3 regions of the Priestia sp. BR_2 genome follow, and region 2 is predicted to be linked to each of the others. Evidence: riboswitches for the same ligand, from Rfam matches in the RefSeq annotation. Region 2 holds a riboswitch; each other region holds the start of a gene.
What was found. Region 2 has a riboswitch for thiamine pyrophosphate ahead of RB298_RS28490 (YkoF family thiamine/hydroxymethylpyrimidine-binding protein). Riboswitches for the same ligand answer to the same signal wherever they lie in the genome.

Region 1 (10,319 bases), on a different contig from region 2:
GCCTGGTCCAGGAATGAATGCAGTCCGGTTTTTCGGGCTGTCTCAAACAGCTCGTACGGCTGGAACCGGAGTCCCCACTCTACCGGTCGAAGGAGAAATTCATAGGCCACGATCTGCTCGTTTGGATCCACGATGGGCTGCATGTAGCTCGTAAACTGCTTATGTAAAATGACATTCACCATATCATAATGCTCCATCTGCAGTTCGAACTTCTGCATAGGGATCCACGAATGCCGGATTTGCGGAGCTCCTCCACGGGTAACACAGAAGGACAGCTCTTGACGAATCTTCAGCGGAAGGGGTTGCAGACACTCGATGATGGAGATCAGGTCCGCTCGTACCTTGTAGTTCACAGCACAACCCTCATTGTTCTCTTGTACCGCGTAGCCGTTCACTGCCAGCAATTGAATAAGCTCACCACTTGCAGGCTTCATATGAATGGTCCCCTGGTCCTCAATCGGTTCAAAGGTGCTGCAATTGTCGCAAATCATGTTCGTCCTCCTTGGCAAGCTAGCTCTCACTATGCTTCTTATCGGCATTTTGAATATGATTTCTTTGCATTTTATGGATTTTATATCGAAGTTATGACCTATTTTGCGAGAAATGCGCAAGATTCGTGCAATGATTGCGCTAAATTCTACAATAATCGACTTATATTGCTCTTAACAACACATTGTCGATATCCGAATCTTTTGTCTATTCGACTTTTTGATCCAACAGCTGCAGCAGCATCGTTCGTTCCACATCGAAATGCCAGCGGGCGTTTCGCTCTTTGGCCGCATACATCGCTGCATCCGCGCGACCGATCAGCTCTTGGTCGTTCCTGGCATGATCCGGATAGACCGCGATGCCGATGCTCGGCGTGGTTCGGACCTCATGCCCTTCCAGCTCATACGGCTCGCTCAGCATCGTCCAGATCTCTTCCGCCATCCAGATCAGTTCCTGATCCTCGCCGGCCGGATGAATCACTACCGTAAATTCGTCCCCTCCTAAACGGGAAACCAGAACGCCTTTGGATTCAAGGGTTTGAAGACGGGTCGCGACCTTGCGAATCAGCAAATCGCCGGCACGATGGCCGTAGCGGTCATTCACTCGTTTAAAACGGTTCATATCCATATATAGAAGCCCTACGCGGGAACCCGCACGGTCCGCCTCCTGCAGCGAGCTCGACAGCCTTGCGTTAAAGTAGCGGCGGTTATAGAGTCCCGTAAGATCGTCGCGATGCGCCAAGGTCTCGCTCTGCATCAAGCTTTGATGCAGCTGGTCAAACAAGCGGTCATTCTCGAACTGGATCAGGATCTGCCTGATCAGAATCAGGATGACGCACAGGGATAAGCCGGTAAAAAGCCCGTTCCACCCTCCGAACCGCTGCACCATAAGGGCAAACATCCCGCCAAGCACGCTGTAGGGAAGCAGATATCTTACGATCAGATTTCCGAACGAACGGGGCTCCCTCTCATCCAACGATTGATTTCGGGCATCGGGAGCTGACCGCCCTCCTGCCAAACCAATGATGAATACCGATAACGTATACAGTGGGTACAGGTATGAACGAACTTCAACACCCTTATAATCGACGAGATACATATGCAGAACATCGGCGGCAATGTACATGCTCCCGCCGAGGCACATCAGGAAGACTGCCCGTTTCCTTAACTGCCCTGTGTTAAAATACAACACCAAGGTGAAGAAAATAAGCACCGTTGCGCACAGCGGGTACAGCATGTCCACCCACAGCTTTCCCCATAAGGCTTCATTCGCCAAACCGTTAAGCTCGGGCTTGATGAAATATTCCCAGCCTACCGTCATGACCGTTATGCCAACGATCACGATATCCAGCATAAACCGCACTCCCCGAAACGAACCTTGTACGTGCCGGAACAAATAAATGAGGGCACCTGCAAACAGGATGATTTCGAATCCCCAGAATAATTGAGTCGAAATTGTACGGGAAGCGCTCTCTTTCCCCAGCCAAAAATAACAAGCATCGATGATTCGAGCCGAGGCATCCGCCATCAGCCCGGCACTTGCGATAAGCCAAAACCTTCGAAGATGCGGCTCGTAATGCCTACTGATCCGTAGTAAATAGACGGAAGCGGCAGCGGCAGCCATAATGACTAGAACACGCTGAAGCAATAAAGCATCAGGCATCCACAGAACGGTCATTATCTGAATGAATGCATATATGATGGCGAGTCGAATCCACAGATGATCTGCTGGAGTTGGACTCATAAGCATTCCTCCTCGGCCAAAAGGCAAGCTTTCTTCAATGCTTGTTTGTTAGGTCTTTTGAATTAATAGTTATAGTTCTCATGATACTTTTTACCCACCTAAAAGTAAAGATGAGGAAATGAAAGAAAGACCATCGATTCTACTCTATTAAACCATCGCGCTCCAAAAGCTTTCCGTCCTCAAGACCCACTTGACGTATAGGAATTATATGATAATATTTCAGTCATATCTCATATGAATCGGAAAGGGTGTTTAGCCTTGTCACAGAAACGATTGGATCATGTCGGCATTGTCGTCCGGGACCTTGAAGCCACGATTGCTTTTTACACAACCGTCGTCGGACTTGAACTGAAGGATCGCCTTACCCATACCAATGGCGTCATCCAGCTGGCATTCCTCGGATTTAACGGCAGCGACGAAACGGAAGTCGAGCTTATCCAGGGTTACAGCGACACGCTTCCCGCAGAAGGCACCGTCCATCATTTCGCCGTCAGCACCGATAACATCGAAGCGGAATATGTGCGCGTACAGGGACTGGCCGTACCTCATCTTGACGAGGAAATCGTAACGCTTCCGAACGGGTACCGCTATTTCTTCGTCCACGGTCCCGAAGGAGAATGGATTGAGTTCTTCCAGCGCTAACCGCTGGCGAACAGGATCCTATCAAAATGCTTCATCCCGTGAATGGTTAACGGGGTTCATTCTTCCAACCGCACAAGCCATGTCCAATACGAAGACCTGCCTCGTTCGCATCCCCTTCCGAACTAGACAGGTCTTTGCGTTAGGACTATAATAACGGATGTAACGTCCGAAACTTCATAAATCCCGGGGGAGCTGGAAATTGGCCGGCTGAGAGTGTATCCGATGATACTGACCCTTACACCTGATCTGGGTAATGCCAGCGTAGGAAGTCCATGTTTGCGGCAGCTATGATTTGCCGTGGTATACACTTACGCCGTCATGCGTCCTGATATCATTCAGGGCGCTTTTTTTGTGGAGTTAACGAGGTCATAGAAAGAGAAAGAGAATTCAAAGGAGAGAAGACAAGATGAAGAAGGGAAAATGGATGGCGCTGCTTCTCGCTTGCGCCCTGCTGATGGTTGCGGCGGGATGCGGTACAGGCGGACAGAACGAAAATACAGGTACCGAAGGCGCAGACGGCCAGGCGGCCGAAAAGCTCCGCGACGTACAGCTGATGCTCGATTGGTCGGCCAACACAAACCACACCGGACTGTATGCAGCCAAGGAGCTCGGGTATTATGAGGAAGAAGGGCTTAACGTCCAGATCGTCCAGCCGGGGGCCGGCGGAACGGATACGCTGGTCGCATCCGGCAAGGTGCCGTTTGGCATCAGCTACCAGGAAGGCGTCACGCTTGCCAGAACCCAAGGCCTGCCGCTTGTCTCCATTGCGGCGATTATTCAGCATAATACATCCGGCTTTGCCGCCCCCAAGGACAAGGGGATCGTCAAGGCTGGCGATTTTGAAGGGAAATCCTACGGCGGCTGGGGCTCGCCTGTTGAGGAAGCCGTCATGAAATCCATCATGGAGATCGACGGTGCCGATGTCAGCAAAGTAAATATGGTTAACATGGGCGATGCCGATTATTTTACGGCCGTCAAACGCGATATTGATTTTGCCTGGATCTTCTATGCCTGGACCGGTATCGAAGCCGAGCTCCGGAACGAGCCGCTTGACATGATCTATGTGAAGGACTACTCCGAGCAGCTTGACTATTACACGCCGGTGATCGTAACGAACGAGAAGCTGATCCAGGAGGACCCGGAGCTTGTCAAAGCATTCATGCGGGCGACCTCAAAAGGATACGACTATGCGATTCAACATCCTGAGGATGCGGCTGCCCTGCTGACGAAGGCCGTTCCCGAGCTGGATGCCGAGCTGGTTCATGCCAGCCAGAAATGGCTGAGTCCCCGCTATCAGGATGATGCTGCCCGCTGGGGCGAGCAGAAAGCCGAAGTATGGTCGGGGTATGCAGACTGGATGTTTGAACGCAAGCTGCTCGAGAAGGAGCTTGATGCGGACAGCGCCTTCACCAATGAATTTTTACCGGAGAAACCATAGGATGCATTTAATTTGGAAGAGAGACGGCCTGTCCGGCAGGCTGCCTCTCTTCCATTACAATATAGCTTGCATGAAAGGATGAGTTTAGATGGCAAACACCCTCTTGAGCATACAAGTGATACCCAGAACGCCGGATGGAGGCGACAGCATTCCTTATGTGGATGAAGCGATTCGGGTCATTCAGGAGTCGGGCGTGAAATACGAGGTCCATGCGCTCGAAACCACCTTGGAAGGAGAGCTTTCCGAGCTGCTGAAAATCGTTGAGCGCATGCATGAGGCGCTGGTGAAAGCGGGAAGTCCCAGCGTCATATCCCAGGTCAAAATCGCGCACCATCCGGGCGGCATCAGCATGGATAAGCTGACTGAGAAATACCGTCCATGAGAAAAGGCTGGTGGAGCACCGTTTGGCCGCCCGCTGCAGCGGTCCTTTTCTTTTTGACGGTATGGCAGGCCGCGGTATCGGTATTCGATATAGAGCCGTATATTTTGCCGGCGCCGACGGCCATCGGGCATGAAGCCGCCACCGGCGCCTCCGGCCTATTTCAGCATACGCTGGCCACGCTGCAATTAACCCTGGTCGGATTTATGATCGGTACGGCGATCGGCCTTGTCATCTCGTTGGCCCTGCATCTGGTGCCTTTTCTCAAAACAGCCCTTTATCCGCTTCTTATCCTTAGCCAGAACGTGCCGACGATCGCTCTCGCCCCGCTCCTCATGATTTGGTTCGGCTTCGGCATGCTGCCCAAGGTTATCGTGATTACCCTGGTCTGCTTCTTCCCCGTAGCCGTTGCCGCCCTGGACGGACTGGCGCGTACCGACCGAACCATGATGAATTACATGCAGATGGCGGGAGCCACTTCATGGCAGATCTTCACCAAGCTGGAGCTGCCGCATGCGCTCCCCTCCATCTTCTCCGGGATCCGCATCGCGGCCACCTATTCGGTCATGGGTGCGGTGATCGGGGAATGGATCGGCTCGGACCGGGGCATCGGCTACTATATGATGCTGCAAAAATCCGGCTACCGCACGGACCGGGTGTTTGTTGCCATTCTGATCATCGTCCTGCTCAGCCTGCTGATGGTGCTGCTGATCACCCTGCTGGAGAAGCGCCTGATCCGCTGGAATCGAAAAGGCTAGAACCACGGTGAACGGACATTTTCCAACCTATATAAAAGGAGGCTGTTTAGCGACATGACATATCAAGTATCCCTGCCGGATCATGACGGGCAGCGCCGGTCATCTACCGCGGTCCCGCCAGCGCCTGCCCTTGAGGTTCGCAGCCTTCATATCACCTTCCGCGAACGGCGCAGCGAAGTGCACGTGCTGGATGGCCTTTCGCTTCAGGTGCAGCCCGGGGAATTCGTCTCCTTGATCGGTCCTTCAGGCAGCGGAAAGAGCACGCTCTTCCATATCATCGGGGGGTTAACGGCTCCGGATGCGGGCTACGTACTCATGGACGGTCAGGACGTGACCGGAGAGAAAGGCCGCATCGCCTATATGCCTCAACAGCCGGCCCTCTTCCCTTGGCGTACGGTGGAGGACAACGTGCTCCTTCCCGAGGAGCTGAGAGGCACCTCGAAAACCGCCGCCAGGGAAAATGCCCGCAGCTGGATGGAACGGGCCGGGCTTGCCGGCTTCGAGAAGGCGTATCCGCATACCCTTTCAGGGGGGATGCAGCAGCGGGCCGCCTTTCTGCGCGCGCTGATGAGTCCGCAGGAGGTTATGTGCCTGGACGAACCGTTCAGCGCGCTCGACGCTCTGACACGCGGCGATATGCAGCGCTGGCTGCTCGATATCTGGGAGGATACGCGCCGTTCGGTGCTGATGATTACCCATCATATCGAGGAAGCGCTGCTGCTCTCGGACAGCATCTATATCCTGTCGGCGCGGCCCGGAACGATCCTGAAACGTGTGAAGGTCCCTTTTCCCCGTCCGCGCAGGGAAGACATCCTGAACGACCCGTCCTTTATCGCGCTAAAAACCGAAATCTCCGCCATCATGCGCGAAGAACAGCACAAGCGTTGAGCCGCATAGGCAGGATACAAATGCCTAAGCTCCTGTATCCATTATTCAAGAGCGCTTCTCGGAGGCGTACAAGCGAGGTGATGTAACGATGAAATCATTCACGCAGACGGAAACGAATCTCCCTCTGCTGGACACCCATATTCATCTGGATTCTTATGCCTTCTCCGATCAGCAAACGATTCTTGCGGATATCCGCAAAAGCGAAGTTCAGTCCATCATCTCCGTTTCCATGAACCTGGCTTCCAGCAAGCGAAACCTGGAGCTGGCCAGGGAGTACGGACCGTTGGTGTGGCCGGCATTTGGTTATCATCCGGAACAGCCCGTCCCTTCCCCTGAAGAAACCAAGGAACTGCTGGATTGGATGGCTAATCATGTCGACGACATGATTGCCGTCGGAGAGGTCGGCCTGCCCTATTATGCCAGGCTGGAAGCCGAAACGGAGGGTCGGCCGTGGGATAACCGCCCTTACGAATGCCTGCTTGAGCAATTTATAGCATTTGCGAAGCGGCATCATAAACCGGTTATACTGCACGCTGTATATGAAGATGCGGATACCGCATGTGATTTGCTCGACAAATATGGCGTCACCCGCGCCCATTTCCATTGGTTCAAGGGCTCCCGTGACACCTTGCAGCGGATGGCGGATAAAGGCTGCTATATCTCCTTCACGCCCGACATTCTTTATGAGGATGAAATTCGCGATATTGCCCGTATGTATCCCGAGCATCTTGTCATGACCGAAACCGACGGCCCTTGGCCGTTCGATGGCCCGTTCACCGGACAAATGACCCATCCTAAGATGACGGCTTCCGCAGCGGCGGCATGGGCCGAGCTTCGCGGGCTGGCCGTTTCCGAGGCTCGCAGGATTTTTTACGAGAATGCGGTTAGACTTTACGATCTATAAAAAAAAGAATTCCCGTTCCATTCAAGCCGGTTGTTTACGCAATCGGTTTGTTTTCTTTAAGGAACCGGTTATATTGGTTAATCAGTTCATCGAGCACGATCGATTGCCTGAGGACTTTAGGATGGTTAAAATCACGATACCGCTGCTTCATTTTATGAAGCTTATTTCTTTCCTGCTCGATATCAAACCTAATGCCTTCCTTCGTTTTCATGACTTTATGTCCTCCCCTCATGTAATATTTTATGCTTTAATGTAAAATTATAGGATGTTTGATGTTAGACATCAGGGGCCTAAAATTGAAAGGGACAGGTCCCAAGAAACAAAAAAAACCACAATGCGAGCTCACTCGCATTATGGTTTGGATTTCGGTTATTTCACAAATTTCTCCTGATACGCCTTCGAGATCTCCTCTGTAATCTCCTTCATCTTCGGATCGCTTTTAATCGTTTCGATCAATTTATCGTACGATTCAACCGGTTCCTTGCCGGTAATGACCATGACCCGCATATCCTCTACTTTCTTGGAAATCTCGGGATAGTATTTGTTATAGGCTTCGGAGTAGAGCTCGCCTGAAGGATTCGGCACCTTAACCGTCTTGCGCTCCGTAACGATCTCTACGTTTCGTTCATACACCTCGTCCGGCATCCCTACCGCATTGATGGCCATATCGTCGCTGACGAGGTGAATCATATTGTTCAGGTTTCCATCTCCCGTCTTATCGGTGACGGCTTGCGGCGTTGCGACCTTCTTCCCGTTCTCCAGATTGTAATGGACGCCTTCGATTCCGTAGGTCAGCATCTCGTTTCCTTCTTGGCTGTAGCCATAGTCGAAGAACTCGAGGATCTTCTTGACCTTGGCCTCAGGCACTTTCTTCGGAATGAGGTACACGCCATAGTACGGGGAGCCTGAAGGCGTATACTTTACCCCGTTGGCATTCTCCAAGTAAGCAAGCGGCATCAAATCCGCCTTGGGATCAACGTCCTTCACGGCTTTGCCGGTTACCCAGGCATGGTTCATGGACATGCCGCCAACCCCTGCCTTGGCGCTTCGCATCGTATCCATCACCTGGGAGAACTTCATGATGGCAAAATCTTTGGGGAACAGGCCCTCGTCATAAGCCTGCTTGATCCACAGCATGGCCTCCCTTGACGCGTCCGATGTAATAATCGGAGACAGGGTGTTATCCGGCTGGAGCTTCCAGCCCCCTTGCGTTTCATTAAAGATATTATAAATATACGCGAGCGCGCTCGGATTAGCGGCATACGGAATCTCATCCGCCTGTCCGTTACCATTCGGATCCTGTTCCTTGAAAGCCTTTAACACGTTATGGAACTCATCCAGCGTTTTTGGCGTTTCCAGCTGAAGGGCATCCAGCCAATCCTTGCGGATCATCGGGAACACCCCGCCCCCATAGCTTGGGTAGTAACGCGGAATCACGATGTTCTTGCCGTCCACCTTGGTGATTTCCCACATTTCCTTCAGCTCTTCGCGATTTAAATTGGGGTAGTCTTTGAGAAAAGGGGTCAGATCCCAGAAGACTCCCTGCTTCAGCATCTTCTGCAGCTGCGGGTTCTGCATCGTTTCCACGAAAGTAACCTCCGGAAGGTCGCCGGACGCAAGCATGACATTGATTTTCTCTTCGGCCGTGGATGGGGACAACCACGTAATATTCAACTTGGTATTGGTGCGTTTCTCCAGCTCTTTCCAAAGCGGATTGGTGTTGTCTATGAATTCGGTGGCATAATTCAAGGTCTGTATCGTGATGCTTGTAGGTTCACTGCTGTCTGTCCCGCCCTCGCTGCCGCTCGAGGGACTCCCGCCGCGGCTGCCGCATGCGCTAAGCAAGAGCGAACTTGCTAAGAGCAGCACCCCCGACATTTTTAAAAACGACTTGCTCGGCTTTGCATCCATTTTTTTCATCATTAGACCTCCCTGTTTATGATACCTCTTTCCTGACTGACCATGTTGGAAAAAGAAAACCGTATATCGGATCATTCCTTGACGGAACCCACCATCGCCCCTTTGGCGAAGTGCTTCTGCAGGAATGGATACACTAACATGATTGGAACGGTAGCAATGACGACCGCTGCCATTTTCAACGTTTCCGTCGGAACCGGACGGTTCACCTGGAAGGCAAATCCCCCGCCGCTTCCCGATCCCATTGTCGTGGGATCCACCAGCATATTTTGGAGCAGCACTTGCAGCGGCCACATCTTCTGGTCATTAATAAACATCAGCGCGTTGAAGTACGTATTCCAATAGCCGACCGCGAAGAACAATCCGAAAGCCACCAGCGCCGGCAGCGACAACGGCAGAATGATTCGCCAGAACACGCCGATATCATTGGAGCCGTCGATCATCGCGGCTTCCTCCAGACTGTCCGGAATGCTGTCGAAGAATCCCTTCATGAGCAGCACATACCACGCGCTCGTCAAGCTCGGCAGGATCAGCGACCAGACGCTGTCGATGAGTCCCACGTTTCGGACGACCAGATACAGCGGAACCAGCCCCGGCGTGAAGAGAAAGGTGATTAACACCATAATCATGATCGCCTTGCGAAACCGAAGCCGTTTTCGGGACACCGCGTAAGCCATCCCCCCGGTAACGAGCAGACTGAGCATCGTGCCGACCGTGGCCAGGAACACGCTTATGGAGATCGAGGTGACAAACAACCCGTTGGACAGTAAATGCTTGTAAGCATCCAGCGTCCAATCCCGCGGCCATAATATCAAGCTTCGTTGATAATACTCCACCGGATCGGTAAATGACAGAATAACGGTATAGTAAATCGGAAATATCGTTGCCAAACCGATGATCAGCAGCAGGCCGTTGTTGACGAAGCCGAAGAGCCCGGTTTTCCATCCTTTCTCATGCATGCTTTACTCCTCCTTGTCTTCGCCCGTCCTCTAGTACAGGCTTTCTTGACCGTATCGCCTCGCCAATCGGTTGGCCGAGACCACCAGGATGACGCCGACGATCGATTTGAACAACCCGATGGCCGTACTGTAGCTGAATTCTCCCTGCCTTATCCCCACCCGGTATACATAGGTATCGAACACTTCGGCTACATTGGTGACG
Region 2 (10,319 bases):
ACGCCGTGATTAAGTGTGAATGCCGGTATGTTTTCATGAATTCATAAGCGACGTTGACCACAAGCAGTCCAAGGAACGTGATCGGTCCTACCAATGCGGTGGCCACCGAAATGAGAACCGCGACAACGATCAGAAGCCTCTTCACAACGTAATCATAGTTTACGCCAAGGTTGATCGCCTGATCACGACCCAGCGACAGCACGTTCAAGTACTTGGCAAACCGGGCAAAATACAGCAGGGTCAGCGCAACGACAATGACGGACAGGATGAGAAGCTCGGTCTTCACATTGTTGAAGCTGGCAAACATCTTGTCGGACACGTACTGGAACTCGTTCGGATCGATCAGCACTTCCATAAAGGAAGACATGCTGGAGAACAGGGTTCCAAATATCATGCCGATCAGCAGCAGGAAGTAAATATTGTTTCCTTCCCTCTGAAACAAAATCTTATATAGGATCCCGGCGAACAGGATCATCGCGCCGACATTGATCAAAAAGTTAACATTGCTGCCCAGTTTATACAGCGTGAAGGAGCCGAAGACAAAGATCACGGTCGTCTGGATCAGGATATACAAGGAATCCAATCCCATCACGCTTGGCGTCAGTATCCGGTTATTCGTGACCGTTTGAAACACCGTGGTAGACAGAGCGATCGCCCCGCCGGTCAGAATAATGGCAAGAACCTTCTTGATTCGTCTTGGAAGGGCGTAATCCCAATTGCCGCCAAGATCAATGAACAGAAAGACTGCCACCAGGATGATTGCCGCCGCGGCCAACAGGCCGAGTTTGGCTTTATAAGTCATAAGCCTTTCTCCTCATCAGTAAGAAAATGAATATACCGCTTCCGAGTACGCCCACGGTCAGACTAATCGGAATTTCATAGGGATAAATGATGATCCGGCCAAGGATGTCACAGAACAGTACGAACCCGGCCCCCAGCAGCGCGGTATGCGAAAGGCTTTTTTTCAAGTGGTCCCCTAAGTACAGACTAACAATATTAGGTATGATCAGACCAAGGAACGGAATCACGCCGACGGTCAGCACAACGGAAGCCGTAACCAGCGCAACGATGACCAATCCCAGGTTCACGACTCGCCGATAATGAAGTCCCAGGTTGGTTGCGAATTCCTCTCCCATTCCGGCTACCGTAAACTTGTTGGCAAACAGGTAAGCCAGAATCACAAGCGGGATACTGAGATACAGCATTTCATATTGGCCCTTCATGATCATGGAGAAATCGCCCTGCAGCCAAGCCGACATATTCTGTATAAGATCATATTTGTAGGCAAAGAAGGTCGCGACCGAGCTGACGATATTACCGAACATAAGCCCTACCAGCGGGATGAAGATCGCGTCCTTGAACTTGATCCGATCCAGTATCTTCATGAAGATAAAGGTTCCTGCCAGTGCGAATACGAATGCCACGAGCATTTTGATAAGCGGGCCGCTTGTCGTAAAGACGAGCATGGCAACCAAGATCCCCAATCTGGCGGAGTCCATAGTGCCCGCGGTCGTCGGCGATACGAACTTGTTGCGGCTGAGCTGCTGCATGATCAATCCGCAGATACTCATGCTGACTCCAGCCAAGATGAGGCTGACAAGCCGTGGAATCCGGCTTACAAGCATAATATGCTGTTGTTGTTCTGTCATCGAGAACAGTTCCAGTGGCGAGATATCTTTAACTCCAATAAATAACGAGATTATGGAGAGTACCACAACGGCTGCGAATAAGTATCTAATCTTCATGGTTCTTCCTTCTATGCGTATGTCTGTCGAAACTCCGGCAGTCAGCAATTCCCCAACCATTCTCATTGAGATTGATTATCAATTGCGTTCTGATATGGATTATATCATTCTCATTCTCAGTCGACAAGTATAATTGAGAATCAAAATCATTTAATTTGTTCATCCAAGTATCATTTGTTCATGATTTGTTCATAATATGGAGTTTCGCAGAGATAAACTTTATATCACCGAGGCTGAGCCGCTTGGATTCGCGGTTCCCAAAATACATACGTATGTAGAAGCTGATTTAATTCTCAGTAACCGGGTATAAAAAATATAAATTAACTTTCCTTCGAAGCGTTGACAATCCCTCTAAGTTATATTAATATGCTAACATAATTATTATTTCTAACTAAACGTAAGTTAATGTGGAATGATAATTCAACGACAGCAATTCAACTCAACATGCATATTTGCTTGAATTAAAGGACATCTTTGTTATCAGGCTTATGCAAACATGATTACATCAGGAGGTTTTTTTCAATGTCTAAAGATTTTTCAGCAGCACTTAAGCATCGCCGTTCCCATTATGCCATCAGCAAAGACCCGGTCATTTCCGACGAACGCATCCAGGAGATTGTTAATGAAGCCGTTAAATATACTCCGTCTTCTTTCAACTCCCAAAGCGCACGCGTCGTTGTACTGCTTGGCGAACAGCATGACAAACTGTGGAACCTGACCGAAGGCATTCTGAAAGAGGTTGTCGGAGACGAAGAGGCTTTCAAATCCACAGCTGAAAAAATGGGTGCATTCCGTGCTGGATACGGCACTGTTCTCTTCTTCGAGGACAATAACGTAGTTGCCGACCTGCAGCAAAAGTTCGCGCTGTATGCCGACAATTTCCCTGTTTGGTCGAACCAATCCAACGGCATGCTGCAATTCGTGGTATGGACGTCCCTCGAGGCAGAAGGCCTGGGCGCATCCCTCCAGCATTACAACCCGTTGATCGACGAGAAAGTGAAGTCCGAATGGAACATTCCGGAAAACTGGAAGCTGATCGCTCAAATGCCTTTCGGCAAACCGGTTGCAGATCCGGGCGAAAAAGAATTTGCGCCGCTTGAAGATCGCGTGAAGGTATACAAGTAAGCCATAGCCGGCCTAAGCCGCCTACCCAAGCCCTGAGGATTGGAATAGGCGGCTTTTTTATGGTGCCCTGCCATTGAAAACCTGCCGGCAAAACGATACAATAACACAGGAAGCAGGCCTTTCGCCTTCTGATCTTCGGAAGTTCTTGGAGCCGGCTTGATACCAACTGCATATTTGATGTTTGGCTGTACTAGGGGTGCCATGTGCTGAGAGACGGCGGACCGCCGTTAACCCTTATCACCCGATCTAGATCATACTAGCGTGGGGAAGTGTAGCATTTATGTTTATTTCTTTGCGTAGGCATAACTGCACTTCTTCATGGGGTGCGGTTTTTTTGCGTGGACTTATACAATGGGGAGGAAAAAAATTTATGAATGAGCTTGTTTGCGGAACCAGCCGGATCGTGGGTTGCCGGTTCTCGGTATTTCCCATGACGGATCGGTTCGTTGAAGTGATCACGGAAGCGCTTCGTTCCGTGGATTCGGAAAAGGTCTGGATCCAAACGGATGATGTAAGCACTTGTATTCGCGGACGTGCGGAGCATGTGTTTGATGTGACGAGAGCAATATTCGCTTATGCCGCGGCTAGCGGCGTGCACACGGTGTTTAACGGTACTTATTCTATCGGCTGCCCAGGCGATACGGATGCCGATGCGTATATGAATGAGGATTCGACCCGCTTAAACCACGATATCGGGGAACGCGCCGATATCGAAACGGCCTGCCAATTCGCGCTTTACCCGATGGGTAGCGCCAATTACATGGATGTCATTTACGCAGAAGTGGATCGTGCGAAGGCAGCGGGCACATTCGGTGGAAGCGTACATTACGCCAGCCGATTGGACGGAGCGTTGTCCCGGGTGTTCGGATCACTCGAAGACGCGTTCCAACATGCGATTCAATCCGACAGCAGCCATCTGGTCATGACTGCGGTGGTTTCGGCCCACAGCCCATCCCCCAAAGCCAAAGCTTAAGGTCCTTTCCAACAGATAAAGGCCCGGCACGCGCCGGGCCTTTATCAATTGCAGGCAAGAATATTGACGGTGTTTAAATCCAAGCACTCAAGATGATTACGAGCAGGATAAAGAGAACCAATATAGTTCCTACTGAATTGCCCCATGCGCCGCCGTATGCTCCGCTCATGAAGATCCCTCCTGGATTTAAAAGAATGACGTGAGTTAATCACGTTATTATCTTATTGCTTATGGCGGGCGAGCGTCACGGCTAATGTACCCCCCTCTTTTTTTATGCAGGGCTTATTTATTCCTCATAACCGACCAGCAGCCTGCCTCCGTACGGGCTGAGCGCTTCCTCCGTCACTGCAATAAGGTCCGCAGGATCGTCCTCCCGATAAATCGCCAGAAGCGCTGCCTCCAGTCGATCCCCCATAGCTGGGCTATAGCGGTTGAATAAACGAAACAGCATCTTCCCTTCACCCGTCCACTCCCGGTTTGCCCTCAGCACGAATTCGCATAGAGTCGACGCTATTTTGTGTACAGTAAACCATTTTTCGCCTTCCCTGCGGGGACTTGTCAAGTCCAGCAAAAACTCGGTCAGGATGTAGCGGTATTCGGCAATATCGCTCGACGACAAGGGCATGGGGCCGTAATTCAAATCATTCCGGGCATCCGCCCGCACCTCTTCTCCCTCAGGCAACGAACGCAGCACCGTACCTTCGGCGACCATCCGCTGCAAAGACGGATTCGCCGCCAGCACTCCCTCGTCGAAATATTCGCGATAGGAGGATAAAGACAATATGAATATTTCCGCGATCCAGCCATGCGCCTCGATCGTCTTCCTGCTGAAGTCATATCCGTCCCGTTCAATGACGATGATGTCCAGATCGGATTGTTCATTATATTCACCACTGCTCGCGCTGCCGCCAAGTACGGCAAGCAAGCAGTCGGGATAATTTCGTTGCATGACGCGTATCGCTGCCTCCGTCGGTTCCAGTCTCATGGCCGTTTTCCTCCAGTAATTCTCTCATCCGCCACAAAAAAGGGCTCAAAATATTAAATTCAACGAAAACCCCAAACGTACCTGAATCATATGGTAAATAAACGATTACCCGCATTGACGATAAGGAAGAAGGGATAGATGAGATGAATTACATTCACATGCTCTCCAGATTAGGCATGGGCAGTGCCCACCCGGGAGGATTCGAGGCAACCCTCAGAATGCTGAAGAATTATCCCATTCAACCGGGCAGCCGCATTTTGGAGGTAGGGTGCGGAACCGGCAGAACCGCCTGTCATCTTTCGGAGATGGGTTATCAAGTGACCGCCATTGACCTGAACGAAAATATGATCAAAAAAGCCCGCGCAAGAGCCGAAGCCATGGGTATGGACGTGGAGTTCCTGCAGGCGGATGTATGCGCGCTGCCTTTCGAAGACAACCGGTTTGATCTGATCATGGCCGAGTCCGTCACCGTATTTACGGATACCTCGAAATCGCTGCCCGAATATTACCGCGTTCTGGATCGCGGAGGCGTCCTGCTGGACAGGGAACTGCTGCTGGATAAGCCGATGCCGGAGCCGAAGCTTAAGGAGCTGCTCGAATTCTTCGGCATTCCTAATCTGATGATGAGGGAAGAATGGGCGGGGTCCCTTTTGTCTTGCGGTTTTAAGCAGGCTGAATTTTTGGAGTACAACCACTTCAACGAGCAATTAAAGGAAGAGCAAACCCGTCATCTGGATGCGTTTGAGCAGCGCGATAAAGGACTCCTGTTCGATGCTGCGCTCTGGGAAACGCTGTTCAAGCATGACCGCATGATTCTGGATAATACGGATTATCTCGCTTCCGTCTTATTTCGTGCGGTGAAATAATCCGGCTTCATCTCTATGCATCAAGAGGGGATCTGCATATGGCTATGCTTCCCCTCACTCCCATCACATTCAGTTCTTTCGACCTAATTCAACACTTTTTGTCAATTCGTTATATCTAGTTTAGCCCGTCGATGCTATAATCATGGTAAATATATCCTATGTTGTTGAGGAGGACTCATTCTTATGGCATGGTTCAACAGACTCCCTATGTCTCAAAAAATCACCGCAGCCTGTTATCTCATTGCCGCTTTGTTTGCGGTACCCATGCTGCTTGCGTTTATTCTGATGGGTAAAGCAATCATTGGCGTGGTCATCGTCGTGGTACTAACCGGGCTTACTTTTCCTCTTTCTCGCCTCATTGAGAAAACGCTTACGAACTCCTTCGCGGAAATCTCCAGCGTTTCCGCCAAAATCGCCAAAGGCGACTTCACCTTCCAGGTGGAGGAGGTGGGAGGCATGAACGATCTGAGCAGAACCTTCAACAGCATGGTGGACAAGCTTCGCAAAATATTGCAGGAAACCTCGGATATCACCCGTCAGGTGATGACGTCAAGCTCAAGCATCTCGATTAAAAACCAGGAGCTTATTCAAGTGATGAATCAAGTCTCCCTTTCCTCCAACGAGCTGGCCGTCGGCGCCAACGAAATTTCGGAAGACGTATCCGAAATGACGCATTCCATCCGTGAGATCGAAGAGAAGGTCAGCAATTATACGCATTCGACTCAGGAAATGAATACCCGCTCGATCGAAACGCTGGGACTGGTTGAACAAGGAAGGGATTCGGTAGCCAAACAGTCAGCAGGGATGCAGCGAAACATTGAAGCGACAGCCAAGGTTTCAGAATCCATCGATGCGTTAGCCCAAAGCGCCAGGGGAATCACGAAGATTACGGAGACGATCTCAGAGCTTGCCGATCAGACCAACCTGTTGTCCCTGAACGCATCCATCGAAGCGGCCAGAGCTGGCGAGCATGGCGCAGGCTTTGCCGTTGTCGCCCAGGAGGTGCGTAAACTGGCCGAAGAATCTACGTCTTCAACCCGGGAAGTATTCAATCTCGTTCGGAGCATCGAATCGGACATCAAACACGCGTCCCAAAACATCAAAATCAATGAGGAGGTCGTCAGGCAGCAGACCGAAATGATCCGCGAAGCAGAGCTTGTGTTTATGGAGATCGTAAACAGCGTGCAGTATATTTCGGAACAGATCGCCGCTTTCTCCAAGGAAAGCCAGTCCATGCTGGATAGCGCGCAGAGCATTTCTTCCGCGATTCAGAATATATCCGCGATCACGCAGCAATCCGCTGCCGGAACGGAGCAAGTGTCGGCCTCCATGAACGAAGGCATCTCGTCGATCCAGAAGATGGCTGAAGAAGCGGAAGCGATGAATAACGCCGTTTTCCGGCTGCAGAAAACCATCAATATTTTCAAATTTTAAGCAGCGAAGCAGTCTACATAAGCTCGCATTTATAGTAACTAAACTTAAAGGCCAAGAATCTATCGAGATTCTTGGCCTTTTTATCATCCTTCCTCTTGATGCTCGCTCCATAACCGCGCGAAGTTCACAAGCCGCCCTTCCTCAAATTCGGCGCGGTAAATATCAGGCAATGTGGTTCCCAGCCAAAAATGATAATCGAAGCGCTCATCATAATGCTGGAGCATGAGTGTCATGATATCGCCGTGCGTCCCGATCGCTACCCGCTTGCCTCCATATGCATTCAAAATTATCTCGAAGGCCCGGATCGCACGGCTTTGCGCGGCTTTACCGGATTCTCCTCCCGGGAAGGAGAAGGCCGAATCCTGGAACAGTTTCTTTTTGGCATCAAGGAAGGAATGTCCCTGCAAATCGCCGGCCATCCGTTCTCTTAAGTCCTCCTGCTCCGCAATCGGTAATCCTAAAGCGTCCGCCAATGGTTGGACCGTGTCCTTCGCTCGCTGATAAGGGCTCGACAGGATCGCGTCAATCCCTTCATCCAGCAGCATCTCCTTCACTCGCTCCGCAGCATGAGATCCCTGCGCCGACAATTCACGAGACCGTTCCTTCCCCTCGATAAATGGGGATTCCGCATGTCTCACAAAATATATAATCGTCATTCTTCGATCCCCGCTTCTGGATTCGTCTCTAATTCGGGCTCCATCATCATCTCGACAAACGGCGTTAACGGCAGCAATCCCAGTGTGTCAATCGGAATCCATTTGGCTCCCAAGGAGTCTTGACCGTCACCGTCCGTTTGGATTCTAGCTTGATCATCCAGCAGCTCGACATCATAAATAATGCCGATATGATGCAGCTCTTCCATCTGATTCGCTTCATACTGATACACGATCGTATAAGAGACGGCCGTCCGAATGCTTCCCTTAATTGAACCAAGTCCGGTCTCCTCCATAAATTCGCGCTGAAGGGTATGCTCCGGCTCTTCGCCGAACTCGATCGAGCCGCCCGGTAAATCCCACTTCCCCTTATGCGGCCCTCTCGCTTTCTGGATCAACAGGATATGATCATGCTGAACCAGTATTCCATAAACGCCGAGATGCGTATGTTTCACCATGGTCCATCCCCTCCCTTTCTCGCAGTGAAGGTCATCCATTGACTTCGGAAAAGAACGTCTCTCCCCTCCTTCACTTCTTGAATATCCTGCTGCACCTGCCGCCTCGTTAAGATTTCCCATTCCGAATACAGCTCATCAAGGATGGAAAAGGCCCTTTCGGTCGACAGATTCAACTCGATTAACCCCTTTTCCTCCAAACCAGTCTTCCGATCGATTTCCTTCACTTCCGTACTCATCATGATGCAGTGAATGCCCTGGTCCACGGTTCCAGCCTGCATTTGTTTGACCTTACATACGAAGGCTTCTTCCGAGCTCAAATGCTCCAGGCATGAACAGGTAATAATGTAGTGATAAGTCGCCTCGGCAATTTCGTAATGCTCTACGTCTGCTGCAAGTGCCTCGATGCTTGAGCTTACGCCGTACAACGCGGCATACTGCACCAGCTTGTCGATAGCCGATGGCAGCAAATCCACGCAGATGACCTGCCCGTTCCCCGATTGGATCCGCTGCGCAACCGGGATACTGTTACGCCCGACGCCACATCCCAGATCCAGTACCCGCAGATCCGGAAAGGGCAATAAGTCCAAATAATCCAGAACGGTCTGAACGGGCTTGGCTAACCAGCTCCCAGGTTCAAACAATACGGCTTCTTCATACAATTTCTCGTGATACGACTTTTCCTTTTCACGCGCTCGGTCGAATATGTTCAATGTTATAACCCCTTGTTTCTGCCGTTATCAGCCGCTTTCTAACAAATTCCACATAAGAATGCCTAAATCCTTGCCGATCGTATCTCTTACTCGGCAAACTCTAATCTAATCCTCGATGATCGCTAAACGCGGCCACTGATCCTTCCATTGTTTCTTGCGTACCCGTTCCAAGTAATAGCCCCGTTTATCAAAGTTAGGACTTCTTCGAACCCGAAGCGCGAATAAATCATCCAATCCGTAAGGACAGCAAAGCTCAAGCTCCCCTGCGACGTTCAGTCTGGCCCCGACCGCGGTGGCCGTCTCCGGCCAATGGGTTAGCGCTGCATGGGTTGAATGATAGGGCTCGTCTCCATTCTTGGCATGCATTCTGGCCTGATTCTTGACCGACCATTTCGGGTTCGCCGTCGAGGTCCTTAAGTGCAACTCCAGGGCAGCATCCCGTTCTTCGGACACATCATCCGGATCGAAGTAAACGACATCGATATCGGTATGCCGGTCCGTCCCGTCTAATCCATGCAGGATGTCCCATACATAATTTCGAATGTAACCCGCGGCAATATAACATTGCGGCAGGGCTAAATCCCGAACGATGCCCAAATCCGCCATCAATGGCTTGTGCTGCCTTATGTATTCCTTTAACCGTTCCTCTAACATGCCTTCACCGCCCATGAATGGTTGATATGAATCCCAGCTTGCTTGTAATCGCGTCGTCTCCAGGTCCCTCACGTTTACGAACCCCGCCGAATATGCGCGAGTATGCCCCAGAGAACCTTGATCCGTGTAAAAAAGCATAGACCGCTTCACGAGGAAACCGGCCTATGCACGCTTAGATAAAACTATTATATTCCAAATAATCCCTGACTTCTAGTCCTTCCTTGGTATCGGGAAGCTGCTTACACAGCCGCATCCACCCGCTCCTGCGATGCCCCGTCGCAGCGCTTGCACACTTTCAGGGCAGTCCCGTCCGATTTGGTCCGAGGATACAACAGTTTGGTCCGGGTACTCTTGCACACCGGGCATGTGCCGCGCGCGCGGGTCGGTAAGTGCCATAAGGATTTGCCTCTTTTTTGTTTTGCCATTTGCCAGATCCCCCATTCCATAGATTCATTATCGTCACTCTTACATATATGAAAGGGTTCGGCATAACATGTCGGCAGCTCCCATGGAATCTTGCATTATACAACAAAAAGAGAAGGCATCCGTAAACGCCCTCTCTTTAGCAGCATGATTCATGTATTCATAAACGCCACAATCTCTTCCTTAGCCGGTATGGAGGATTGAGCACCCGGACGGGTCACCGTCAATGCAGCAGCTGCGGTCGCAAACCGCAGCGCTGCTTCCGTATCCAGCCCCTCCGTGCAAGCTGCCGC
Region 3 (10,319 bases), on a different contig from region 2:
ATGTTTGTTATAATAACCCATATATTCCGCATGCATTTCCAGATTTTCAATCGCCGTCATTTTATCGTAAAAAATCGGATACTCGATGATGCTGCCAATGCGTTTAAACATTTCAACCGATGAAGGCGTAAGCTTCTCTCCGAATATTTCAATTTCACCGCTGGTTGGTTTGACCAGATTCAGCATCATTTTCATTAGCGTTGTTTTACCGGCTCCGTTTGGACCGAGCAGTCCGTAAATCTGCCCCTGCTTGATATTCATACTGACGTCAGAGACAACATCTTTGCCTTTATAGGTTTTGCTGACATGGCGGGTACTGATGACATAACTCATTTATATTTGCCCCTCTCACTTATCTCTTGATCATAGTATAACCGCCAACATTTTCATATTTCTTGCGCAATTCTTACGAATCTCTTAAGTGTAGAAAGCGACTCGAAACAATCATATCACATGGAATAAAAAAAGACCGATTCACTCACAACCCGTCAGATTAATGTGCCGACACGTTCGTTTAAGAGATTTCTCATGGTCTCCCAATACGGTGGGATCGTTCCCAAGAACGAGAATCAAACAGAAAACCCTCTGACGCCAGCCATTGTAGCGTGACATCAGAGGGTTATTTCAGCTTCGTAAGAATCGATCCCGTCTCCTACGCTACTTTCGCTTTTTGTCTAGCACTAATATGATGTTAAGAAGCCGCGCTACGATAGCTTCTTTAACGAGATCGTGAAAACGGTCCGTTCATACGGCTTGCTTGCGACGCGAATTTCCCCGCCCATCAGCTCGATCAGTCTTTTCGTAATCGTCAGACCCAAACCGCTGCCCTGGAATCTTTTATTCCTTGAATCCTCCAGCGTATACATCCGCTCGAAAATAAGCTCTTGATCCCGTTCATGAATACCTTTGCCTTTGTCCCAAATGTCGATAAGCACCCGGCCCTGCTCATCCCGCAGCTTCATGCCGATCACCTTGCCCTGTGAACCATAACGGATCGCATTGCTCAGCACATTGTTAAATGCGCGGTTTAGTCCTTCTTCATTGCCCCATGCATAAAGCGGCGTTTCCGGAATATCGATGTCAGCCTGCAACCCTTCGGATTCGATTAGATCATAAAACATCAGCATGCTGTTTCTGGAAATTTCATTGATATGTATGCGGGTCAGGGGCATCTCCTTATCCCCCGATTCCAGCTTGGCCAGGTCAAAAAAACGGTTGATCAACTCTACGATCTCTACAGTCTTCGTATGCACCTTATCCAGTAGCCGCTCCCTTTCCTCCATTGGCAAGTCGGCCTTCTGGTTCAACGTTTCGATATAACCGAGCACCACGGTAAGCGGCGTCTTCAAATCATGCGATATGTTTGCCAACATCCGGCGCATCGCGATTTCTGTACGCATAAATCCTGTCTCGGACTGCCTGGTTTGCAAAAGCAAGTGATTGATGGCAATCAACAGTCTACGATATCCTGGATCCTCCGTAAAAAGCAGTAGTTGCTCCTGCGAGGACGAATCCTCAATCGTATTCAGTTTATCGATGATGTAGCCGAGCTGCTTAGCTCTTTTTTTCCGAACCATCCACTGCATCACATTCAGCAACGCCAACATGATCACAACAATCAGCAGAACGGCAACCACTAAAATTCCCCCAAACGGTAGCCGATGCCCCACAGCGTTTTGATGTACTGCGGATCGGAGGGCTGATCTTCAATTTTGTCGCGCAAACGGCTCATATGCACATTAATGACATTTTCATCGCCGAAATAGTCGTCATTCCAGACGGATGTGAAAATGTGCTGCTTGGTGAATACCTTTTTCGGATTCGTCATAAACAGCTTTAAGATTTGCAGTTCTTTGGCCGTCAGCTTGATCTCCTGGCCGTTTTTGGTCACGGTCAAATGATCCAGATCCATCTCTAGTTCATGGACCCGGATGATTTTATTTTGCTCAGTTGGGGGTCCTATTACATAAGCCGTCACGCGGCGGATAGCGGCCTTCACTCTCGCCGTCAGCTCAATCATCGAAAAAGGTTTCGTAATATAGTCATCCGCGCCAAAACCAAGGCCGAGCGCCTTGTCCACTTCCCCATCCTTTGCGGATACGATCAGTACCGGCACATGGCTTTTCTCCCTGATTTTTTTAAGAAAATCCATACCGCTGATCTTGGGCAGCATCATATCCAGCAGTACGAGGTCATAATCTCGCTTCGCAAACCGCTCGAGCGCCTCCTCTCCGTCTTTGGCAAGCACCACCTGAAAACCTTCCATCGTCAAATAGCTCTCTACCATCTCGCCAATCGAGCTGTCATCCTCTACAAGAAGTATGTTCGAAGCCACGTCATTCACGCCTTTCTTTTTACGTCCATAACTCTAATATACTGGAAACAACGGCCCCAAGGTATATTCAGATTCATCTTCAAATAACCGCTCAAACTAAAATAACCCCACAAACTGATCTGTTGCAGCCTTGCGTACCGCCGAGTGTCGCATGAAGCACGTGTACAAAAATACAAATCGAAGGCTGCATGACCCGCATCTTTTAAATGTGAGGGATGCACAATGGACGCTATTTTAGAACGTTGTTGCGGTCTGGACGTTCATCAAGCTACGGTTGTTGCTTGTGTTTTAACCGGCCCCTTTGAATCAAAAGTCGAATCAAGCAGTTAAAACGTTTGGAACGACTACAAACGAACTGTATCAGCTGCGGGATTGGCTTCAGTCTCACCAGGTTTCCCATGTTGCCATGGAAAGCACCGGGGTACTGTGGATTCCCGTGTGGAACATTCTGAAGGGGAGTTTCCAGCTTGTTCGCCCTTAATGACCGGACTGGTGCGTCTTCGGTAGATCCTGCGCATGCGCGCTGCCGGATAAATTGAGCAGCACAACGCCCGCGATGATCAGCAGAATCGAGAATACCTTGAGCCCGTTGATCTGCTCCGCAAAGAACATGTAACCGATCAGCGTAATGATCATGATGCCGAGTCCCGACCAGATCGCGTAAGCCACGGATATTTCAATCTGCTTCAGGCTCAATGTCAGGAAGCTCAAGCTGCAAATATAGAACACGACCAGCAGCACGCTTGGCAGCGGTTTGCTGAATCCTTCCGACAGCTTCATGTTCAGCGTGCCCGCCACCTCGAACAGAATAGCCAAACTTAGATAGACCCAATGCATAATCTCATGACCCCTTCCGTTTCTCAGCGGCAATGCCGAACAATAAAATATCCATGACGGACTGCAGCAGCTCCCCCAGCGGCAGTTGATGCTTCACCGTCGCCCTCGAATCGTAAATCTGATGGAGCGACCCAAGGTACAGGTCGATGAACAGCGGCATATGAATCCGTTTGATGCTGCCATCGGCCATGCCCTGCTCCATGAGCTCGGTGACAATGCCCCATTCTTCCCGGAAAAAGGTGTCCAGCTTCTCCCACTGCGGATAATGCGACCGCTTCAGATCCGGCAGCATCCCCAAATCCATCTTCTCCATCTCCTGAGGCAGGCAGATCAGGATCTGATGGATTTTCTCCAGAACGGTAAGCGTCTCGTCCGCCGCAATTTCGCGTTCGCGCTGCTGGATGTGACGAATCATCCCGTCAATGATATGCTCAACGATTTCTTCCTTGGATGAAAAATGCTCATAAATCGTCCGTTTGCTAATCGCAAGGCCGCGGGCCAGATCACTGACCGTAAACGTAAACCCCTGCCGCTGAATCAAACGGATCGTTTCATTTAATATTCGCTCGCGCAAGTGACCAAACCCTCTTTCTGGTACTGAAAATACTTTATTGGTACCATTAGTATTATAACGCCTCAATCAGCATAAAATCCAGACCCTCTGGAGTTATCAACAAAAAAAGAGCCTGCTTACAAGCCGTAAGCAGGCCCTTGTCCGGAGAACAACGGTTTAATCAAACCGCACGTCGCCAATGCCGAACCAAGGAAAATATCCGGCCGCAATATAGGCGCAGCAGGCGGCGGCTGCCAGTAAACCGACGACCAGAAGATCGTAGCGGGAATATCGTGACGGGTAATAATACGTTCGGGCCTTCGCCCGGTCCCCGTCAAATTGCTTCGCCTCCATCGCAGCAGCCACCCGGTGTGCCCGGCGGATGCTTTGCGCCAGCAGCGGCACCACATACATGCCTGCACGGTTCACCATGCCGCGAACTCCCCGAATCGGGCGGACTCCCCGTACCTTCAAAGCCTGGCGGCGGATCACATATTCCTCCCAGACCATCGGCAGCAGCCGGATCGAGGCCATGAAGCTGTACGCATACTTCGGCGCCAGCCTCAGCTTCTGCATCAGGCTGTAGAACAAATCCACCGAGGACGTTGTCGTCACGAGCAGCAGCCCTTCTGACGCAAAGGCAATCCCCTTAAAGCCCAGATGCAGTCCCCGATAGAAGCTTTCTTCCGATACCCGGAACAATCCCCATTCCCACCAGATCGTCTCCCCCTTACCGAACAGCATCATGGAAGAGGCGGACGATATGAAGGCAAGCAGGAACGGAATGAAAAACAGCAGCATCTTCCACGGCTTCACCCCGCTGAGCACCACGAGGCAAATCATAAAGATAAAGGCCTGATACATGACGAAATCAAGATCATGGGTCAGCACCGTCATAAAAAACAGCGCACAGATCAGTCCCAGCTTCACCACCGGATCCGCCCGGTGCAGCCAAGTGATCCGCACAGGATTCCATATATTCATGCATTCACCCCCGTATGGAGATGACCGGATGCAGCCAGCGTATCCCGCGACGCATCGGCGTGATTCGCATTGCCCGTCTCCCGTCCGGATTCCGTCCCGCTACACCAGCGCGGGGAAGGCAAACTTGACGTCAACCGCCCTTCCCGAATCTCCCAGATGTGCGTGGCCGCCCGCTGCGCGATCTCCATTTCATGGGTCACCATGAGAATGGCGGTTCCGGAGCGGCGCAGCCGTTCGCACATCTCCAGAATCGCGAACGTGTTCCGCGCATCCTGTCCGAAGGTCGGTTCATCCAGGAGCAGGACGGCCGGCTGCCTTGCCATGGCCGTGGCAACGCTCAGCCGGCGCTTCTGGCCTGTCGACAGCTGGTACGGGTGCCTGTTATCCATGCCGTCCAGCCCAAAGCGTTCCATGCAGCGGTCGGCCCGTGCCTTCGCTTCTTCCGGCGGCATATGGTCCACCAGCAGCGAGTACATCACCTCATCGCCGATACGTTCCGTCAGAAACTGAAGCTCCGGATTCTGAAACACGAATCCGATTTGGCGCAGCTGCCGCTCTCTCTTCTTCCGCACTTTCCTGCGCTTGCCCTGGATGACCTCCTCCCCGCAGAGCACATAGGTCCCTTCGGCGCGCAGGAGCCCCATCAAACTGAGCAGCAACGAGCTTTTGCCTGCGCCGTTGGGCCCGATCACCGCAATGAAATCTCCGGGATATACCTCAGCCGAAGGAAGAGAGACGACCGGTTTCTCCCATCGCAATCCCCGGAAATCATCTAACCGAATGACAGGCTCCCCAAGGTGGGCATACGATGAGTCTGCCTCAGGCATGAGACTTCCCAGCTCATCGCCTGGCGCGTCTACCGGAGCAAACAGCTCCCGTCCTGCCCGAGACTCCGCATAATCCTCCCAAACGCCGGGATACCAGATGCCATACGCCTGAAGCTCGCTCGCATATTCGGCGAATATCGCTGCCGGCGGACCATCGCCCAGAATGGCGCCATCCGGGGTGAACAGCACCACGCGGTCCACGTATTGGGCCATTTCTTCAATCCGGTGCTCCACGATAATCAGCGTACGCCCTTCCGATACGGCCTTCACCGCTGACCAGATTTGCTCCCTGCCTTCCGGGTCGAGCAGGGCGGACGGCTCATCGAGGAACAGCACCTCCGGCTCCAGCAGAAGGGCCGAAGCCAGCGCAAGCCTCTGCTTCATCCCCTGCGACAGATGACCGATCGGCATATGCAGCTCCTGAAGGTCAAGCCCAACCTCATGCAGGACGGCTTGCATTCGCTCCTTCATCTCGTCGCGGGGAACGCTGAGGTTCTCCAGCACGAAGGCCAGCTCTTCATCCACGTACGGCATGCAGAACTGGGTATCCGGATCTTGGAATACATATCCCCAAGAGCGAGGCACCAGCTGGGCTTCGCATTTCATCGGCACCTCCGTGGCGCGGGGAATCATCCCGCTAAGCACCTGAAGCAGCGTGGATTTGCCGCAGCCGCTCGGACCGAGCAGCAGCACCTTTTCCCCGCGGGCAGCCGAGAAGGACAAGTCCTTAAACATCAAACGCTCCTCGCCCGGATACTTCAGGCGCAATCCCTCCACATGCACGGCCTGCTCCGTAACCGCCTCGGCGGTTGAAGACGAAACCAAGCGGGCGGCGGTTTTAGACATGGCGCGGATCATCCAGTGCTTCATAATCCTTCTTGGACGCAGGGCGCAGCAGGGATGTGACGCCCGTACGGTCCAACGCTTTGGCCAGCAGCAGCATGAGCAAGCCGGCAATGACGGCGCCGCTGAGAATCCGCATGCCATACTTGGCGAGGAACATCCAGGTCTGAAGATCATCGGTATAACTGTAATAGAAGTCCATCACCATCGAGCCGACCGCCGCGCCGGCCCCGGCAATCGCCACCGTCCACGCCGAGGTGCTCCGGTAACGGAACGCCGCGAATACCAATTCCGCGCCCAGCCCTTGAATGAGACCGTACAGCAGCAGCGTCAGTCCCCAGCCGCTCCCGAACAGCACTTCCACGTGGGCCGCCGCCACCTCCGCGATGATGGCCACTCCCGGCTTGCGGATCAGCAGGTAAGCGAGCGTGGCCGCTGCGAACCACATGCCGTATAACAGTTCATCCGCTTCGAAGAACAGCGGTTTCAGCAGATTGTAAACCGATCCCCAGAAATGATAAATGACGCCAAGCACCAGCGATACCAGCACCGTCACCAAAATATCGCTTAAACGCAGCCCTTTTCTAGGCTGTACCCCCAATTTTTCCTGCACTGACGTTCCCATAACAACACATTCCCCTCTCCACCGATATTTTTGTATAAACACAACAAAAAACCGTCTGGAAAAACGCGCAGACGGAAAAATAGGCCCTATGTAGGCAGGGTCGGATATTCTCTACGCTGGCATTACCCAGTTCAGATTAACGGTCAACAGCGGATAGCAGCTGCAATCTCAGCCTGATTCACTCAAGCCCCCGTATTCCCTATTCGGTTTCATGTTAATCTTAAAATACACATTCGTTCCCCAATTAGCAAGAACCTTTTTTCAAAAATGGCTATTTATTGATTTCCGGCTCATTCTATGTCAATATCAGAGTGATTGGCTTTTCCACCAACGTTTTATTGCCGACACCTATGCACAAAGGAGAATGACATGGCTAAACAATTGCTGCGTCTGATGACCGAGCTGTCCTCCCGCAAGTGGCTGTCCCGCATCATGGGGCATTGTTCCCACAGCCGGCTGAGCCGTCATCTAATACCTGCATTTATACGAATCTACCAAATCCCGGCGCATGAAGCGGAGAAGGAGATCCACGAATACCGTTCGTTGAACGAATTCTTTTCCCGCCGGTTAAAAATAGGCCTGCGCGCCATAGACGACACCGCCGATGCCATGGTAAGCCCCGTCGATGCCACGATTTCGGCGATGTGCGCCGTCAACGCCGGCACCATCCTCAGCGTCAAGGGACAGGATTATACCCTGAGCGAGCTGCTCGCCAAGTCACCGAGAATGGAGAATTATATCAACGGTTATGCATTCGTATTGTATTTAAGCCCAACCGACTATCATCGCATACATTCCCCGGTAACCGGCATTCAAGCGGAAAGCGAGCATTTGAAGGGCCGGGTATACCCCGTGAACGATTTTGCGATGACCCATATCCGAAACGTGCTCAGCCGCAACGAGCGCCTCATTACCTATATTGCCCATGAATTCGGCGAAGTTGCGGTCGTGAAGGTCGGAGCCATGAACGTAAGCAGCATCCGTTATGCCGACGAGAGCGTGAAGAAATACGACATTGGCGACGAACTTGCGTACTTTGAATTCGGCTCTACCGTCGTGCTCTTGACGGAGAACGGCACATTTACACCCCGCGGTGACTTGGAACCGGGCTCCAAGGTGAAGATGGGAGAACTGCTCGGTTTGCTGCACCCTTCCACAGCCCGAAAAGGGTAATTCCTTTCACCTTCCAAGCATGCGCTATAAGTTAAGTCCATGAAACATTCGACGGATGAAGGATTACCGCCTGCTCAGCAGCCGGTAAATGATCCGCTGAAACAGCCGATCCGGCAGCAGTCCCTTGATCCGCGCGGTCAGCCGCGTGCCTCGGGGCAGCGTATAGCGGAACTTCGGTTTGGTCATGGACGATATGCTTGCCACAAGACGGGCTACCTCCTGCGGATCTCCGCTTTCCCTGGCCGTCCGCTCGGAATAGTCCAGCACGCCCTTCAGCAGACCGCTGTAGGGTGATCCTTCCTTGACCGCCAGCTCCCCAAAACTCTTATTCCAGATCGGCGTGCCGTAGGCACCGGGCTGGACCAGCACGACATCGATGCCAAAGGGCATCACCTCCATGGACAGGCTCTCGCCGAACCCCTCCAACGCAAATTTGGACGCCGCATAGGGACCATAACCCGGAAAGCCGACCCTGCCGCTAATGCTGCTCATGAGAACGATTTTGGACCGTCCGGTCTTGCGCAGCAGCGGGAGCATATGCTGCGTCACCGATACGGTCCCGAAGAAATTCGTCTCCATCTGCTTTCGCCAGCCCCCCAGCGGCACTTCCTCCACCATGCCGCCCACCGCCTCGCCGGCGTTGTTCACCAGCACGTCCAAGCGGCCGAACTTCTGCTCCAGCGCCGAAGCAGCAGCCTTGACCTGCTCCTCGGCACATATATCCAGTCGGAAGATGTGAATACGCCCGGTAACTTCTGCTTGTTCAGCCTGAGCCAGCAGCTCTGCTGCCGCCTCAGGTCTGCGAAGACCCGCGGCCACGTCATAACCTGCTTTTGCCAGCTCCAGACTGATCAGCAGTCCGAACCCGCTTGACGCGCCCGTGACCAGCGCAACCTTCCCTGCTCCCGCCGTTACCACCGGATCACCGCCGGCTCCGTCGATGCCACTCTCTCCTTCACACGCGTCACCCTTCCTATATCCAAAATGCCTAATCTGTTTCGAGCTTTGCTCTTAAGCGTTTTATGTATATTCCCAATATATCAAATGTTTGCAATGCAGTCCGAGTCCTGACCTATAAAATTAATCCCAATAAAAAAGGGAGCTTGTCAGCTCCCTTTTGCGTGTTTCCAGCGAAATGCGTATATGATAACGGGATTCACCCGTATGTAGGCCAAGGTCCTTTAAAACCAAACGTCCTGATGATTCGGATTCGTTGTCTTCATGCGGCGCAAGCGATTTCTGAAAATACCGCAGCCGCCACGACTGAAGAAACGTCCACGCACCCGTCTTCTTGGGCTCATTCCCCTCTCCCCCCTTCATAAGAAAAACGTCTATCGACGTACTTGCATAGAAGACAGACCGCATTTAACGGAAGTTTTTCTTGCGATATCAGGAAGGCTCTTGCTTCGAATTTATACTTTCTGATATCTTAAAATGAAACTGTACGTCGTTTTTACCCTAAATCGCTTGCTATGAAACCCATAGGCCCCTTCCACCAAGCAGGTAAGTTATGGAAGGGCGGGGAATCACCGAATTTCGGATGGGCTCTTGCCCGTATACTGCTTAAATTGTCGGCTGAAGAAGAAAATATCCCGATAACCCAGCGCGTCGGCCACTTCCGTTACGTTCATCCCTTGATGCAGCAGCAGATGCTGCGCCCGCTCGATCCGCATCTGAATGATATAGGATTGCACCGGCGTGCCGATCAGCTCCTTGAACTTGATCGAGAAGTAGCGGGGAGACAACCCCGCTCTGGCCGCCAAATCCTCGACCCGATGGGGAACCCCTGGGTGCTGGCGGACGTAATTCGCGATTTCATGGATCGCCTCGGACAGCTGATTGCTTGCTTTTTTGACCACCGGCGCATCCAGATCCGAGCGCAGCAAATGAATCATCAGCTGCTTCAGAATGAGCTGGCCCTCTTCCAGTGAACCATAGGGCTTGTCCAGATACAAACGCACATAGCGTGCAAGCAAATATTCGAAATCCATCGTTTCCGTCAGCTTGCGATAAGATGCCGGAATCTCTTCGACCGGGTCGGTCACGTCAAAATGGATATATGTCAATACGAGCGGCTTCTGCGGATTGTGCGTCGCGCTCGTATGATCTCCGGGTCGGAACAGGAAGCAGCTTCCCTTTCCC

Region 1: linked by a shared signal. The riboswitch ahead of RB298_RS17100 (ABC transporter substrate-binding protein) and the one ahead of RB298_RS28490 (YkoF family thiamine/hydroxymethylpyrimidine-binding protein) in region 2 are both predicted to bind thiamine pyrophosphate.
Region 3: linked by a shared signal. The riboswitch ahead of RB298_RS24140 (ECF transporter S component) and the one ahead of RB298_RS28490 (YkoF family thiamine/hydroxymethylpyrimidine-binding protein) in region 2 are both predicted to bind thiamine pyrophosphate.

The regions. Positions count from the first base shown of each region.
Region 1 covers NZ_JAVFHM010000218.1:329,173-339,491, forward strand. The annotation lists gene RB298_RS17085 (EAL domain-containing protein) at 1-491, opposite strand, end outside; gene RB298_RS17090 (diguanylate cyclase domain-containing protein) at 697-2,232, opposite strand; gene RB298_RS17095 (VOC family protein) at 2,491-2,874, shown strand; TPP riboswitch at 3,050-3,159, shown strand; gene RB298_RS17100 (ABC transporter substrate-binding protein) at 3,281-4,312, shown strand; gene RB298_RS17105 (MTH1187 family thiamine-binding protein) at 4,401-4,694, shown strand; gene RB298_RS17110 (ABC transporter permease) at 4,691-5,449, shown strand; gene RB298_RS17115 (ABC transporter ATP-binding protein) at 5,504-6,337, shown strand; gene RB298_RS17120 (TatD family hydrolase) at 6,426-7,241, shown strand; gene RB298_RS17125 (aspartyl-phosphate phosphatase Spo0E family protein) at 7,276-7,452, opposite strand; gene RB298_RS17130 (extracellular solute-binding protein) at 7,611-9,161, opposite strand; gene RB298_RS17135 (carbohydrate ABC transporter permease) at 9,233-10,117, opposite strand; gene RB298_RS17140 (ABC transporter permease) at 10,148-10,319, opposite strand, start outside.
Region 2 covers NZ_JAVFHM010000328.1:77,741-88,059, forward strand. The annotation lists gene RB298_RS28475 (iron chelate uptake ABC transporter family permease subunit) at 1-802, opposite strand, end outside; gene RB298_RS28480 (ABC transporter permease) at 792-1,745, opposite strand; gene RB298_RS28485 (nitroreductase family protein) at 2,268-2,870, shown strand; TPP riboswitch at 3,053-3,155, shown strand; gene RB298_RS28490 (YkoF family thiamine/hydroxymethylpyrimidine-binding protein) at 3,241-3,843, shown strand; gene RB298_RS28495 (sporulation protein YjcZ) at 3,917-4,012, opposite strand; gene RB298_RS28500 (nucleotidyltransferase domain-containing protein) at 4,130-4,828, opposite strand; gene RB298_RS28505 (class I SAM-dependent methyltransferase) at 4,972-5,694, shown strand; gene RB298_RS28510 (methyl-accepting chemotaxis protein) at 5,878-7,128, shown strand; gene RB298_RS28515 (histidine phosphatase family protein) at 7,212-7,784, opposite strand; gene RB298_RS28520 (NUDIX hydrolase) at 7,781-8,239, opposite strand; gene RB298_RS28525 (class I SAM-dependent methyltransferase) at 8,233-8,949, opposite strand; gene RB298_RS28530 (nucleotidyltransferase family protein) at 9,055-9,603, opposite strand; gene RB298_RS28535 (hypothetical protein) at 9,843-10,028, opposite strand; gene rbsK (ribokinase) at 10,179-10,319, opposite strand, start outside.
Region 3 covers NZ_JAVFHM010000294.1:94,030-104,348, reverse strand. The annotation lists gene RB298_RS24175 (ABC transporter ATP-binding protein) at 1-333, opposite strand, end outside; gene RB298_RS24170 (sensor histidine kinase) at 705-1,637, opposite strand; gene RB298_RS24165 (response regulator transcription factor) at 1,637-2,335, opposite strand; gene RB298_RS24160 (DMT family transporter) at 2,813-3,172, opposite strand; gene RB298_RS24155 (TetR/AcrR family transcriptional regulator) at 3,177-3,746, opposite strand; gene RB298_RS24150 (energy-coupling factor transporter transmembrane component T family protein) at 3,903-4,709, opposite strand; gene RB298_RS24145 (ABC transporter ATP-binding protein) at 4,706-6,382, opposite strand; gene RB298_RS24140 (ECF transporter S component) at 6,375-7,004, opposite strand; TPP riboswitch at 7,096-7,208, opposite strand; gene asd (archaetidylserine decarboxylase) at 7,374-8,177, shown strand; gene RB298_RS24130 (SDR family oxidoreductase) at 8,241-9,095, opposite strand; gene RB298_RS24125 (helix-turn-helix domain-containing protein) at 9,704-10,319, opposite strand, start outside.